4 regions of the Pseudomonas sp. GW822-FHT07A10 genome follow, and region 2 is predicted to be linked to each of the others. Evidence: predicted binding sites of a transcription regulator. Region 2 holds the regulator's gene; each other region holds the start of a gene.
What was found. The regulator FliA, encoded in region 2, starts transcription of late flagellar genes. The targets are predictions, from matches to a motif close to CTAAAGTTTNNNNNNNNNNNGCCGNTAA.

Region 1 (3,870 bases), on a different contig from region 2:
GCCGACGTGGCCGCAATTTGCGATTGAGCCGCTGCGACTTCCGCGGCCTTGGCTTCGCTGCTTTGCTGCTTGGCCTGCGCCGCTTGCAGTTGCTGCTGTTGCTCCTGCAATTGCTTTTGCAGTTCGGCGAGCTGCTTGCGCAGTTCTTTCACCGTATCGGACTCACTGCTGCTGGAACTGCTTTCGCTCGACGCGGCTGCGCCGCCAGCGGCAGCCTTGGTGGTGTCACTGGAGGTCTCGGTGGATGCCGCGACGGTGCTGTCTTCGGTGCTGTCGCTGATCGAAACCTGGCTTGAAGAGGTCGACAGGGTCTGGTTGATTGAAACGGAGCTGATGCTGACCATGGGCGTTATCCAATATGCAGTTTGGGTAACTTCCGTCATCGTCAGGCGCGGCACGAACTTGAGAGCGACTGTGTACCGACTCGGTAACCGATTCGGTACACAGCCCATTTCACTAGGCGCTCAACCGCGCCGTCACCTCATTCAATTGCCCTGACAGCCCATGCAGGTTGTGGCTGGCCGCTTCGGTGCGCTGCACGTTGTCCAGGTTGGTGCTGGCGATGCTGGTAATTTCGGTGAGGTTGCGCGAGATGTCTTCGGCCACTGAAGTCTGTTCTTCTGCGGCGGTGGCGATCTGGCGGTTCATGTCGCGAATGGCTTCCACGGCATGGGTGATCCGCTCGAGCATGGCGCCGGCCTGGGTCACTTGCTCGACGCTTTGCTCGCTGCGCGACTGGCCGCTTTCGATGGCCTGGGCCGCATCCACCGCACCGGTTTGCACGGTTTGAATGATCTGGTTGATCTCGATGATCGACGCCGCCGTGCGCTGGGCCAGGCTGCGTACTTCATCGGCGACCACCGCAAAACCACGCCCGGCTTCACCGGCACGGGCCGCTTCGATTGCCGCGTTGAGCGCCAGCAGGTTGGTTTGTTCGGCGATGCCGCGAATCACTTCCAGCACCTTGCCGATGCGCCCGCTGTCTTCTTCCAGACGACGGATGACCGTGGCGGTGTTGGCGATTTCGCCACGCATTTGGGTGATGGTGTGAATGGTGCCCTGCATGACCTTCTCGCCTTGCTGGGCGGACTGATCGGCATCGTCGGCCGCACGTGCCGCTTCGGCGGCGTGGCGCGCGACTTCTTGCGCGGTGGCGGACATTTCGTTCATCGCCGTGGCCACCTGATCGGTGCGATTGAACTGCTCGTTAGTGCCGCTGGCCATAAGGCCGGCAATCGAGTTCAGCTCACCGCTGGCGCTGTCCAGGTCCGACGCGCTGCGCTGCAAACGACTGAAGGTTTCGGCGAGGAAATCGCGCAAGGTGTTGGCGGCCCTGGCCAGGTTGCCCAACTCGTCCTGACGGGTGCTGGCCACGCGTTCGGCGAACCGGCCCTGACTGAGTTGCGCCACGTAGTCGATCAGTTTGCGGATCGGCTCCACCAGATTGCGGTTGACCAGCCACAGACTCAACAGGCCAATCAGTAGGCCCGACAGCAGCATCACCACGAGCCCCGACAACACCGTCTGATCGGCACTGTCACTGATCAATTTCGATTGTTCGACACTCTGCTTGCGCAGTTCACTGACCAGTTCATTCATCTGCTCGCTGGCAGCGCGGTCCACGCCCTTGACCGCATTGTCGCCCGCCGCTGGGTCGGCACCGGCCGCCACGTAGGCATCACGGCCCTTCTGATACGCCGCACCTAATACACGATGCTCCTCACGCAGGCGTTCGATGCGGGTCTTGAGTTGCGGCTCCATACCCTTCTGCCCGGCCAGTTCACCGAGGATACCCTGCACATTGCGCTGACCCTCCTCGAACTGCTTCCAGTATTTGTCCAGGTCCGCGGGTTGCTTGCCGCGCAGCAGGACGTTTTTCCACTCCTGAACCTGCACCTTGAATTGCAGGTTGGCTTCATCGATCAATTGCGAAGTGTGCAACGGGCCTTCAATCAGATTCGCGTAGCTCTGAACGCCGTTGGACAGAAAGTGAAAGCAGGCCAAAGCGATCAACAACATCGCCAACAGGCTGCCACTCAACAGGGCGAGAATTTGTGCTCGAAGGGACTTTTGCAAAGACATCGGGAAGTACTCGAAACAGGAATGAGGCACGCTGATGAAGGCGTGAAAAGTATCCGGACATCCCTGTCTGCCACATTGGCCCTTGGCCGAAGGCGCGCAAACGTAACTCAAGCGTGATCGGCGTTCCAGAGCGGTTCTTGAGGAGAATCCGACCATCGGTATCGCAATCGTTTGCGTACACCTCGCCATCACAAAACCGTCATGAGCGCTTGCAATGATGGGGCTCAAGTGAACCTGTGAAACCCGCGACAGGCGCCTCCTCGCAGCGAGACTTCATGAACCACAGCATTGACCAACGCCATCGCGATTCCGACTTGTTCGGCCTGCTTTACGGTTTCAGTTTTCGCCCCGGCGAGCGCGGTCGAGAGATCGATTCGGCCAAGGCACTGCACTGCCTGCAACAACCGGACGACAGTGACGAGTTTCTCTGGCTGCACCTGAACCTGGCCCATGCGGCGTGCGAGCGCTGGATGAAAAGCCATCTGGAATTGCCCGACGAGTTTTTCGAAGCCTTGCATGAAGGGTCGCGTTCGACGCGCATCGAGCATGTCGATTCGGCGTTGCTGGCGGTGGTCAACGATGTGGTGTTCAACCTCAGCAGCATGGTTTCCTCGGATGTCTCGACGCTGTGGGTCTGCGCCCGCAGTCGGCTGATCATCAGCGCGCGCCTGCAACCGCTGCACTCGGTGGACAAGCTGCGCTCTTCGGTGAAGGCCGGTGAATGCTTTCGCTCACCGCTGGAATTGCTGGTGCATTTGCTGCGCGATCAGGGCGAAGTGCTGACGCAGATCGTGCGCAAGACCAGCCTCAGTGTCGATCAGATCGAAGATGAATTGCTGTCGTCGCGCCTGTCCACCAACCGTGCCGAACTGGGCGCCAACCGCCGGGTGCTGGTGCGCCTGCAACGGCTGCTGGCGCTGGAGCCGGGCTCGTTGCTGCGCCTGCTCAATCGCCCGCCGCAATGGTTGCAAAAGGAGGACGTCAAGGAGCTGCGCAAGTCCACCGAGGAGTTTGCGCTGATCATCAATGACCTTACGGCGCTCGGTGAGCGGATCAAGCTGTTGCAGGAAGAAATCGCCGCCAACCTCAACGAGCAGAGCAACCGCACGCTGTTCACCCTGACCGTGGTCACGGTGTTGGCGCTGCCGATCAACATCATCGCCGGTTTCTTCGGCATGAACGTCGGCGGGGTGCCGCTTGCCGGTGATCCGGAGGGGTTCTGGATTCTGGTGGCGCTGGTCGCGACGTTTACCCTGATTGCCGGGCGTTGGGCGTTTCGCAAGCGGCGCGATTATTAAGCAAAGTACCAAGGCCTTATCCCAATCCTGTGGCGAGGGGGCTTGCCCCCGTTGGGCTGCGCAGCGGCCCTTATCGGGTTTATTCATTCAAACCGCATTCTCTGGTTTTACGACTGCTTCGCAGCCGAACGGGGGCAAGCCCCCTCGCCACAGATATTTGCCTGCATTAACTTCTAGCCCCACAAAAAAACCAAACACTGACCCAGCGCAGCCTCACTGTAATATTTAGCAACGATCATGGCCGATACTCCTTCTCTGCTCAGGATTGTCCGGCATGGCTACGCCTTCTTTCACCGCCGCTACACAGGCTCCTGCCAGCGGCGCCAGGCCGCAGTTCGATAAAAAACCCGGCCTGCTCACCTTCGTGATGTTCTTTGCCGTGCTGGGCAGCGGGCTGTTGTTCACCGCCTACAGCCTGATGCACGACATGAGCGAACTCGGCACGGTGGTCACCACCTGGACGCCGTTTCTGCTGTTGGGTGTCGCGCTG
Region 2 (3,870 bases):
AGGGTGGGGTGATTGCCATGGTCGGCCCCGCCGGCATGGGCAAGACCACCACACTGGCCAAGCTCGCGGCCCGTTACGTGCTCAAGTACGGCGCGCAGAACATCGCGCTGGTGAGCATGGACAGCTATCGCATAGGTGCCCAGGAACAGCTCAAGACGCTGGGCCGGATCCTCAATGTGTCGGTGACCCACGTCGACCCGGGTCAATCCCTGGTGCAGGCGCTGGAGCCCTTGCTGCGCAAACGCGTGGTGCTGATCGATACCGCCGGCCTTCAGGCCAGCGACCCGGCACTGCGGATGCAGCTCGAAAGCCTGGCCGGGCGCGGCATCAAATCAAAAAATTATCTGGTCTTGGCAACCACCAGCCAGAAACAGGTTCTAACCGCCGCTTATCACAGTTACAAACGCTGCGGCCTCGCCGGCTGCATCCTGACTAAACTGGATGAAACGGCAAGTCTGGGCGAGGTGTTGAGCCTGGCGATCAGTCATGAGTTGCCGGTGGCTTACCTGACCGATGGTCCGCGGATTCCGGATGATTTGCATCTGCCACGTCGTCATCAGTTGGTCAGCCGCGCCGTTAGCGTACAAATGCAGGAAGAACCCAGCGAAGAAGCCATGGCTGACATGTTCGCTGATATTTACCACAGCCCGACCAAGCAGGTTGGCTGAGGTGTTAATGAACATTTTTTGTACCTACATCGATGGTCTGCCATGCATTGTTCCGATGGTGAACGCGCAGCCAGTAATGTGGCCTCCGTCTAAGTAAGACAAGGTAAAGAAATAACATGGGCAGCATGCATCCCGTACAGGTGATCGCGGTGACCGGCGGCAAAGGTGGCGTCGGGAAGACTAACGTGTCAGTGAACTTGTCCCTGGCTCTAGCTGAGCTCGGCCGGCGCGTCATGCTGCTGGATGCCGATCTGGGGCTGGCGAACGTCGACGTTCTGTTGGGACTGACACCCAAACGCACGCTGGCCGACGTGATCGAAGGCCGCTGTGAGCTGCGCGACGTGCTGTTGCAAGGGCCTGGCGGTATCCGCATCGTCCCGGCCGCCTCCGGCACCCAGAGCATGGTTCATCTGAGCCCGGCCCAGCATGCCGGCCTGATCCAGGCATTCAGCGACATCGGCGACAACCTCGACGTATTGGTGATCGACACCGCTGCGGGCATTGGTGACTCGGTAGTCAGCTTCGTGCGCGCCGCGCAGGAAGTCTTGCTGGTGGTGTGCGACGAGCCGACCTCGATCACTGACGCCTACGCGCTGATCAAACTGCTTAACCGCGACTACGGCATGAACCGCTTCCGCGTCCTGGCCAACATGGCGCAGAGCCCGCAGGAAGGCCGCAACCTGTTCGCCAAGTTGACCAAGGTCACGGATCGCTTCCTCGACGTCGCCTTACAATACGTCGGCGCGGTGCCTTACGACGAAAGCGTGCGCAAGGCCGTGCAGAAGCAACGCGCGGTGTATGAAGCCTTTCCGCGTTCCAAGTGCGCCCTGGCGTTCAAGGCCATTGCGCAGAAAGTCGATACCTGGCCACTGCCGGCCAACCCGCGTGGGCACCTGGAATTTTTCGTCGAGCGCCTCGTGCAACAAACGGCAGGACCCGTGCTATGACAGCCAGCGGTTACAACCTCTACAAGAAGTCGGCACGTGACGCGCAGTACGAGCTGATCGAGCGTTACGCGCCACTGGTCAAACGCATTGCCTACCACTTGCTGGCGCGTCTGCCGGCCAGTGTCCAGGTCGAAGACCTGATCCAGGCCGGGATGATCGGCCTGCTTGAAGTATCAACCAAATACGACGCCAGCAAAGGCGCGAGTTTCGAGACGTACGCGGGTATTCGAATCCGCGGCGCGATGCTCGATGAAGTGCGCAAGGGGGACTGGGCGCCACGTTCGGTCCACCGCAATACCCGCATGGTCAGCGACGCGATTCGCTCGATTGAAGCTAAAACCGGCCGTGACGCTAAAGATCACGAAGTTGCGGCCGAACTCCAATTGAGTCTCGACGATTATTACGGGATTTTGAACGACACCCTGGGCAGCCGGTTATTCAGTTTCGACGATCTGTTGCAGGACGGCGAACACGAAGGGCTGCATGAGGATGGCGCGAGTGCTCATCTCGAGCCGTCACGCGATCTGGAAGATGAACGCTTCCAGGCGGCGCTGGCGGACGCGATTGCCAATTTGCCGGAGCGTGAGCGACTGGTGTTGGCGCTGTACTACGACGAAGAGTTGAATCTCAAGGAAATCGGTGAGGTCCTGGGGGTCAGTGAATCTCGGGTCAGCCAGTTACACAGCCAGTGCGCGGCCCGTTTGCGGGGGCGTTTGGGGGAGTGGCGAGCGCGCTGAAGGCAGTGTGGGGACACTGCGAATGGAGCTGGTGTGGTGTTGAACCGTACCGGTCTCGATCTGTTGTGCTCCAGACAGTCATTGAGTGCTTTGCCGGATTGATTGAAATGGCGCGTCCAGGTGCTGGGCGCGTTTAAGACTGCTTGGAGGTCGAATTGGACAAGAACATGAAAATCCTCATCGTTGATGACTTCTCAACGATGCGGCGGATCATAAAAAACCTGTTGCGTGACCTTGGGTTCACCAACACGGTCGAGGCTGACGATGGCACCACTGCCATTCCGGTTCTCAACAGCGGAAGCATCGACTTTCTGGTAACGGACTGGAACATGCCTGGCATGACCGGTATCGATCTGCTGCGTCACGTGCGCGCCGATGAAAAGCTCAAGCATCTGCCAGTGCTGATGGTGACTGCCGAAGCCAAGCGCGAGCAAATCATCGAAGCGGCCCAGGCCGGTGTTAACGGCTATGTGGTCAAACCCTTCACAGCCCAGGCGTTGAAAGAAAAAATCGAGAAGATTTTCGAACGCATCGGCTGATGTACTGCGCACGGGGGAGCTATGGAGCATAACGAATCTTCACAGGGCGATTTCGAGTCGACCCTGAAAAAACACGCGGTCGAACTGGTCGAAAGCCTTGAAAAAGGCAGGTTCGGCGACGCTGTGCAACTGATCCATGAGCTCAACCAGACCCGTGACCGCGGCCTGTATCAGGAAGTGGGCAAGCTCACCCGCGAGCTGCATAGCGCGATCGTCAATTTCCAGATTGACCCGCACATGCCGCAAGCCGAGGAAGTGTCTCAGATCACGGATGCCACCGAGCGCCTGTCCTATGTGGTCAAGCTGACCGAGGCCGCGGCCAACCGCACCATGGACCTGGTGGAAAACGCCACGCCGCTGATCAACAGCCTGAGCGATGAAGCCCAGGCGCTGAGCACGGATTGGGGACGGTTCATGCGTCGCGAAGTCGGGGCTGAAGAGTTCCGCGAGCTGGCCCGGCGGGTCGACGGTTTCCTGACACGCAGCAGTGAGGACAACCGCACGGTGTCGAGCAACCTGAACGACATTCTGCTGGCCCAGGATTACCAGGACCTCACCGGTCAGGTGATCAAGCGTGTGACCCAATTGGTCACCGAAGTTGAAAGCAACCTGCTCAAGCTCGTACTCATGGCCAGTCAGGTAGACCGCTTTGCGGGTATCGAACATGACCGTGAAGCGATGCTGGCTGAAAAAGATCCACAAAAACATCTCTCTCAGGGTGAAGGTCCGCAGATTCATGCCGATAAAAGAGAAGACGTTGTGTCCGGTCAGGACGATGTGGACGATTTGCTATCCAGTCTTGGATTTTAGTTTTTTGGGTTTTTAGACCTGTAGGAGCACCCCCTTAATGAGCTTCGGCGCCGATGAAGAGATCCTTCAGGATTTCCTGGTTGAGGCCGGCGAGATTCTAGAGCAACTGTCCGAGCAGCTGGTCGAGCTGGAAAGCCGACCTGATGATGCGGACTTGCTCAATGCAATT
Region 3 (3,870 bases), on a different contig from region 2:
AGGGCGGCGATGAAGCGGTCGTAGACCTGGCCCAATTGCAGCTTGGCGGTAATGTCGCCTTCGAAGCGCAACTTGCAGCCGGTGGCGGAGATGTCCAACAGTTTGCCGCCGAGGGGCGACTTGAGTTTCTCACCGCCCAGCTCGACATTGACCAGTTGTGCCAGCTTCAACGCAGCGCGGAAAGCATTGCGGCGCTGGTGGTAAACCACCTCATCGGGCAGCGCGCCACGGTAGCAGCGGCCATCACCGGACTCGTCGATAGTCAGCGGGCCATTGCTTTCCCAGGCGATGCGCACGCCGTCGTGGAAGCCTTCGACCTTGAACGGTTCGCCGGCCAGCAGAAAGCGTTCGCCGTCGCGCGGGATCATTTCGTCCAGGGCGATCATCTTGCTGTCACGGTCGACGTCCACCAGATAACTCTGGAAGCGCTGGCTGCGCTCGTGGAACGTGATGATCAGCGGGTCATGGCTGTCTTGCAGCTGACGCAGGTTGCCGGAGATTTCCAGGGGCGTGGTGAGCACCTTGGGTGGCTGCGGAGCATCTTCCGCGCTTAAGGCATTGGACACGAGGTATCAATCTCCAGACAAATATGACTACTGGCCGGCATTCTGCCAGCATGTTTCGCGTCTTGATAGGGCGTGCTCATTGAAAGGCTTAAGCCTGACTGAGCGGGCGTGGCTTGGCGAGCTTGGAGGTTGATCCGCGGGCATCGTAGAGCGCTGGCGGCTCGCCGCCGGTGAGGATTTTCAGCTGGTTGGCCGTGGCGGCCTGCTGCACCAGAATTGACTGGCCATTGTTGGCATTGGCGGCCTGGCACTGGGCCAGAAGGTCGGTCAGCACATCGCTCTGTCCCAGCAACCGTTCGCCAATGCTCGACTGGCTGGCGAGTTGCTCCAGGCCCTGGCGGTTGGTTGGCAGGTTGAGGCTGGCGAGGATTTCACTGCGCTTGCGGCCATGCTGTTCGAGCAGAATGATCAATGCCTGTTTATGCGCCAGAATTTCTTCGAGCAGTGGCATGTCGCGACCGTGCAAGGCGAGGGACTCGGTTTGCAGTAGCTCCAGCAGTTGTTGCGCCGGGGCAAAGTCGTCGATGATCAGTTGCAGTAAGTGAGTGTCGTGCATGGCTGGCCTTGGGTTTTAAGCGTCCAAAAGCCTGGCGCGGGCCGTGGCCTAGCGCTGGGCTTCGAAGTTGAGCAGTTTGCTGGCTACACGGTTGCTGTCGACTTTATAGCTGCCATCGGCAATCGCTGCTTTCAACTCGGCCACGCGGGCGTTGTCGACGGCAGGCTGATCGCGCAGCTTGTCAGTGACCTTCTGCAACTGTTGAGCCTCATTGCTGAGGTGTACCGATTCCCCGCTTTTGGTGGTACTGGCCTGTTCGGCCGGGGTATTCAGCGGCGTGGATTGGCCGGCTTCGGCGGTTTCCTTAGCGGTGCTGGTACGCGTACTGCCCGTAAGTGACGAGGAGCTGTTTAAACGACTGAAATCGATGACCATGACAAAAAACCTCTGGATATTTGGACGCTTGCCATGTTTTCGGCGATTCCCCGAAAAACTTTAGGCCCATTTATCAATGAGCTTGCATGCGCCAGCGCATGCCCTGCATGCGGCACAGTTTAGGCAACCGCCAGGCGGTGCGCCATCACTTCACAAACACAGAGCCCTTACATGGCCACTTCCACCTGGCCGGGCGCGGTGACTTGCGCCTTGATGACCCGCTGGGAGTTAAGGTTCTTCACGCGAATCTGTTCGCTCAGGCCGCCGTTGGACAGCGCTTCACCCGGCATGCGCACACTGAGCGTACCACTGCGGGCGGTAATCACCACCTGGTCGCCCTTGCGAACCACTTCCGCCTGTTCGAGATGCACCAGCGTAATGATCTGATCGGCGACCATTGGTCGGGTAAGTTTTTGCCCGATCGCCTGATCGACGGAAGTCAGAAACCCTTGATTTATCAGGCTGATATCACGCTCGCGCAGAGTTACGTCCTGAGGTTCGATAATCCCTGTGCGCTTGAGCGGACGAGTGGTCGTCACAATGTCGCGAAACAGCTTCACTTGAGCGGGCACGAAGACCGTCCAGGGCGAGGCGCCCTCGCAGCGAACCTTGACCGTGACCCGTCCCAGAGGCCTTGCCGGGCTCTCGAGGGTGGCTGTCAATTCCTTGTCGCACATAGGCATGCGCAGGCGCGGATCGAGCTGGTTGACCTGGATTTCGTAGCGACCTTGCGTTTGACTGGTGGCCAGATAGTCCTCTACGGTGAATTCAAGAAAGCCCTGGGTGACGCCGATAAGCATGTCAGGCAAGGTAACCGTATCAGCAAGGGCAGGGCTGCCAGCGTTGAACAGGCAAGCGGCCGACATCGCGCAGAGCAATCTGCGGCAGGTTGATGTCAGGTGTCGGAAAAATGTCGGTTCTGTGTTCATAAGAGTTAAAAAGCAAGCGCCGTGCCGTTTCGTGATGAATGTGCGTCGCAACACACTTAGCGTTGGTGTAGGAGTCTGGGCATGGCTGGTGTAATGGATTCGGTGAACCAGCGCACGCAACTGGTAGGGCAGAATCGCCTTGAGCTGTTGTTGTTCCGTCTCGACGGCCAGCAGCTGTATGGGATCAACGTGTTCAAGGTTCGCGAGGTGCTGCAATGCCCCAAGCTGACCCTGATGCCCAAGTCCAGTCCTGTCGTGTGCGGTGTGGCGAATATTCGGGGGGCAACCATTCCGATCCTGGATCTGGCGATGGCGACCGGTGCCGGTCGGTTGCTGGACCAGAGCAATCCCTTCGTGATCATCACGGAGTACAACACCAAGACCCAGGGTTTCCTGGTTCGGTCGGTGGAGCGCATCGTCAACATGAACTGGGAGGAGATTCATCCGCCACCCAAGGGCACGGGGCGCGATCACTACCTGACGGCTGTGACTCGGGTCGACAACCAGTTAGTCGAAATCATCGACGTCGAGAAGGTGCTGGCGGAAGTGGCGCCGACGCCGGAAGCGATTTCGGTGGGCGTGGTTGATGTTGAAACCCAGCACAAGGCGCTCTCTTTGCGCGTATTGACGGTCGACGACTCGTCGGTGGCGCGCAAGCAGGTGACCCGTTGCCTGCAAACGATCGGTGTCGAAGTGGTGGCGTTGAACGATGGTCGGCAAGCGCTGGATTACCTGCGCAAGCTGGTCGACGAGGGCAAGAAGCCGGAAGAAGAGTTCCTGATGATGATCTCCGACATCGAGATGCCGGAGATGGACGGGTACACCCTGACGGCCGAGATCCGCAACGACCCGCGCATGCAAAAGCTCCATATCATCCTGCATACTTCGTTGTCGGGTGTGTTCAATCAGGCGATGGTCAAGAAGGTCGGTGCCGATGACTTCCTGGCCAAGTTCCGTCCTGATGACCTGGCATCCCGGGTAGTCGACCGGATCAAAGCAGCAGATAACAGCTAGAGGCCTTCTGCCCCTGGCGGTCAACACGATTTAAGAGGCGGTATCTTTGTCTACGGGTAATTTGGATTTCGAACAGTTCCGGGTATTCCTGGAAAAAGCCTGTGGCATTTTGCTCGGTGAAAACAAGCAATATCTGGTCTCGAGCCGTCTCAACAAACTGATGGAACAGCAGGGCATCAAATCGTTGGGTGAGCTGGTTCAGCGCATCCAGACCCAGCCGCGCAGCGGTTTGCGCGAGATGGTGGTGGATGCCATGACCACCAACGAAACCCTGTGGTTTCGTGACACCTATCCGTTTGAAGTCTTGAAGAACAAGGTATTGCCTGAAGCGATCAAGGCCAGCCCCGGTCAGCGCCTGCGGATCTGGTCGGCGGCGTGTTCGTCGGGTCAGGAACCATATTCGCTGTCGATGTCCATCGATGAGTTCGAA
Region 4 (3,870 bases), on a different contig from region 2:
GCCTTCAGGGCCTTGCGAATGCCGCGGAAGATATCGGTCAGCGCCGCTTCTTCACTCACTGCCATGCGCAACGGGTGATCGAGCTTGATCCCGGTGAACTCCAAGGCTGCTGCTTCGATGTTGGCGCCTTCGAATGGCTCTACCCGGAAGAAGTAGGTGTGATCGGGGTACACAAACCCTTTTTCATCCATGGCGATGGTGGTTGCAGCAATTTCCAGCAGGGCGTCGGTGGCCGAGTTGAAGCCACCGGTCTCTACGTCGACGACAACCGGCAGGTAACCACGGAATCTGGCAGCCATTGGATGACGAGGACCACCTCCACCGCCTTGACCGTCCTGTTCGTCGTCGAAATGGTCTTCACTCACGCGTGTTCCTCCAGCAGGCGCCAGCGCAGTTTTTCACCGGCGCGCAGCGGGATAACGGTCAGCTCGCCAAATGGCAGGCTGGTTGGGGCGGTCCACTCTTCGCGGACCAGGGTGATGCGATCGGTGTTCGCCGGCAGACCATAGAAACGCGGGCCATTGAGGCTGGCGAAGGCTTCGAGCTTGTCCAGCGCATTACGCTGTTCGAAGGCTTCGGCATACATCTCGATCGCGGCATAAGCGGTGTAGCAACCGGCACAGCCGCAAGCCGCTTCTTTGGCGTGCTGGGCATGGGGGGCCGAGTCGGTGCCGAGGAAGAACTTGTCGCTGCCACTGGTGGCGGCGTCGAGCAGCGCTTCCTGGTGGGTATTGCGCTTGAGGATCGGCAGGCAGTAGAAGTGCGGCCGAATCCCGCCCACCAGCATGTGGTTGCGGTTGTACAGCAGGTGATGCGCGGTGATGGTGGCGCCAACGTTGGCCGAAGCCGCGTTGACGAACTGCACGGCATCGGCGGTGGTGATGTGTTCGAACACCACTTTGAGCGTCGGGAAACGCTCGACCACGCGACGCATGTGCTCATCGATGAAGATTTTTTCCCGATCGAAAACGTCGATATCGCCACGGGTGACTTCACCGTGAACCAGCAAGGGCATCCCGACTTCGGCCATGGCCTCCAGTGCAGGGAAAATCTTGTCGATGCTGGTGACGCCAGAGTCCGAGTTGGTGGTCGCGCCGGCCGGGTACAGCTTGGCGGCGTGAATGAAACCGCTGGCCTTGGCCTCACGAATTTCTTCGGGCTGGGTGCGGTCGGTCAGGTACAGAACCATCAGCGGTTCGAAACGGCTGCCGGCCGGACGTGCGGCGAGAATCCGCTGGCGATAGCCATCGGCTTCAGCAGCGTTGCGCACCGGAGGTACCAGGTTGGGCATGATGATGGCGCGACCAAAGGTGCGCGCGACATCCGCGACGGTATTGGTCAACACGGCACCATCGCGAAGATGAATGTGCCAGTCGTCGGGACGCAGCAGGGTCAGGCGGTCGGACATGAGGGAATTCCAGGCGGGTCAAACTCAGGGGAATGCTACCGGAAAAGACTCTTCCAGGCACTCGCTATCAAGTTTTACGACAAGCTTCCGATACCCAACAGGCAGGCCGTGAATATGTGTGTCGGTCTTTTTGTCGTAGAAGCCAGTGGAGCCTCCCGTGCGCCAGCGTTATTTAGCCTTGCTCAGTGTGTTTGCCAGCCTTCCCGCGATGGCGCTCACTTTCCAGACTCGCCTGGAGAGCATCGAGTGGACGGTCGAAGGTGACAAGTTCGAATGCCGCCTGACTCAACCGATCACTGATTTCGGTTCGGGTGAGTTTGTGCGGCGCGCCGGAGAGCAGGCGACATTTCGTCTGAAGGCCTACAACTCAATGATCGGTGGGGGTTCCGCGACCTTGCTGGCGGCGGCTGCGCCATGGCAGCCGGGGCGTGGCGACATTAACCTGGGGTCGGTGAGAATCGGTAGTGGCAACGTGCTGTTCAACAGCTCGCAAGTGCAGGCCGGGCGCCTGATCAGCGGGTTGATGGAGGGGCGCAGCCCGGTCGTTCGACACTCATCGGGCGACGGTCGGGTGTCTGAAGTGCGTCTGCTGCCGGTCAAGTTCAGCAAGGCCTATGGTGACTATCAGGGTTGCGTCGCCAAGTTGTTGCCACAGAATTTCGAGCAAGTGAAGCAATCCGAGGTCGGCTTCCCGGGGGAGGGTATCGATCTCGATGCCAGGGCCAAGGCCCAGTTGCAGGTCATGCTGGAGTTCATGAAGGCCGATCCGACGGTCAACCACATTGAACTCGACGGCCATTCCGACAACAGTGGCAACCGCCTGACCAACCGTGAACTGTCACGACGCCGGGCGCTGGCGGTGATGGATTTCTTCAAGGCCAATGGTGTGCAGGAATCGCAGATCACCCTGCGTTTTCACGGTGAGCGCTATCCGCTGGCGCCCAACAACAATGCCGCCAACCGGGCTAAGAATCGCCGGGTTGCCGTACACCTCGAACGGGTCGCACCGACCGAGAAGCCTGCGCCTCAAGCCACCGCCGCCGCGAGCAGCGCGACGACCTCCTGAACCTGCTGAATTCGTCGCTCGCTCGACATAATCTGTCGCTTCGTCGTCATAAGCTGTCGCGCCTCTGTAAATTATCCTGCATGAGCGGTAGACTTGACAGCTTTCCGTAGAACCCCGTGGAGTGATGGCATGGCGGACGTAAACAAGGTCGTTCTGGCGTATTCCGGCGGCCTGGACACTTCGGTGATCCTCAAGTGGCTGCAGGATACATATAACTGTGAAGTAGTGACCTTCACCGCTGACCTGGGTCAGGGCGAAGAGGTCGAGCCGGCCCGCGCCAAGGCACAGGCCATGGGCGTAAAAGAAATCTATATCGACGATCTGCGCGAAGAATTCGTGCGTGATTTCGTGTTCCCGATGTTCCGCGCCAATACCGTTTACGAAGGCGAGTACCTGCTGGGTACTTCCATCGCTCGTCCGTTGATCGCCAAACGTCTGATCGAAATCGCCAACGAAACCGGTGCTGACGCCATTTCCCACGGCGCGACCGGCAAGGGCAACGACCAGGTTCGTTTCGAACTGGGCGCCTACGCCTTGAAGCCAGGCGTGAAAGTGATCGCTCCATGGCGCGAATGGGACCTGCTGTCCCGTGAGAAGCTGATGGACTACGCCGAGAAGCACGCGATTCCGATCGAGCGTCACGGCAAGAAAAAATCCCCGTACTCGATGGATGCCAACCTGCTGCACATCTCCTATGAAGGTGGCGTGCTGGAAGACACCTGGACCGAGCACGAAGAAGACATGTGGCGCTGGACCGTCTCCCCGGAGAACGCTCCTGACAAACCACAGTACCTGGAACTGACCTACCGTAACGGCGACATCGTTGCACTGGACGGCGTCGAAATGACCCCGGCCACCGTGCTGGCGACCTTGAACCGTATCGGTGGCGAACATGGTATCGGCCGTCTGGATATCGTCGAGAACCGCTATGTGGGCATGAAGTCCCGTGGCTGCTACGAGACGCCAGGCGGCACTATCATGCTGCGCGCTCACCGTGCGATCGAGTCGATCACCCTGGACCGCGAAGTGGCTCACCTCAAAGACGAGCTGATGCCTAAATACGCCAGTCTGATCTACACCGGTTACTGGTGGAGCCCAGAGCGTCTGATGCTGCAACAGATGATCGATGCTTCCCAGGCTCACGTGAACGGCGTAGTGCGCCTGAAACTGTACAAGGGCAACGTGATCGTCACCGGACGCAAGTCCGACGAGTCGTTGTTCGACGCCAACATCGCGACCTTCGAGGAAGATGGCGGTGCCTACAACCAGGCCGATGCGGCGGGCTTCATCAAGCTCAACGCCTTGCGCATGCGTATCGCGGCGAACAAAGGCCGCAAGCTGTTCTGAGACCTTTGATGCGGTAATGGAACTGTGGCCTTGTCGATGACAAGGCCAC

Region 1: a site for FliA is predicted at 2,197-2,224, ahead of AC1RL4_RS10020 (methyl-accepting chemotaxis protein). Genes of this name have one in related genera too.
Region 3: a site for FliA is predicted at 1,534-1,561, ahead of flgM (flagellar biosynthesis anti-sigma factor FlgM). Genes of this name have one in related genera too.
Region 4: a site for FliA is predicted at 1,475-1,502, ahead of AC1RL4_RS09070 (flagellar protein MotY). Genes of this name have one in related genera too.

Annotation. Positions count from the first base shown of each region.
Region 1 covers NZ_JBXAKV010000004.1:367,432-371,301, reverse strand. Annotated here, with positions in the region: gene AC1RL4_RS10025 (hypothetical protein) at 1-344, opposite strand, end outside; gene AC1RL4_RS10020 (methyl-accepting chemotaxis protein) at 457-2,082, opposite strand; gene AC1RL4_RS10015 (transporter) at 2,358-3,380, shown strand; gene AC1RL4_RS10010 (inorganic phosphate transporter) at 3,655-3,870, shown strand, end outside.
Region 2 covers NZ_JBXAKV010000018.1:8,966-12,835, forward strand. Annotated here, with positions in the region: gene flhF (flagellar biosynthesis GTPase FlhF) at 1-668, shown strand, start outside; gene fleN (flagellar synthesis regulator FleN) at 785-1,615, shown strand; gene fliA (RNA polymerase sigma factor FliA) at 1,612-2,352, shown strand; gene AC1RL4_RS24925 (chemotaxis response regulator CheY) at 2,520-2,891, shown strand; gene AC1RL4_RS24930 (protein phosphatase CheZ) at 2,913-3,701, shown strand; gene AC1RL4_RS24935 (chemotaxis protein CheW) at 3,739-3,870, shown strand, end outside.
Region 3 covers NZ_JBXAKV010000022.1:13,117-16,986, forward strand. Annotated here, with positions in the region: gene AC1RL4_RS26980 (flagellar brake protein) at 1-566, opposite strand, end outside; gene AC1RL4_RS26985 (flagella synthesis protein FlgN) at 655-1,122, opposite strand; gene flgM (flagellar biosynthesis anti-sigma factor FlgM) at 1,171-1,497, opposite strand; gene flgA (flagellar basal body P-ring formation chaperone FlgA) at 1,665-2,426, opposite strand; gene AC1RL4_RS27000 (chemotaxis protein CheV) at 2,508-3,440, shown strand; gene cheR (protein-glutamate O-methyltransferase CheR) at 3,487-3,870, shown strand, end outside.
Region 4 covers NZ_JBXAKV010000004.1:168,223-172,092, forward strand. Annotated here, with positions in the region: gene rnt (ribonuclease T) at 1-365, opposite strand, end outside; gene pyrC (dihydroorotase) at 362-1,408, opposite strand; gene AC1RL4_RS09070 (flagellar protein MotY) at 1,566-2,474, shown strand; gene AC1RL4_RS09075 (argininosuccinate synthase) at 2,604-3,821, shown strand.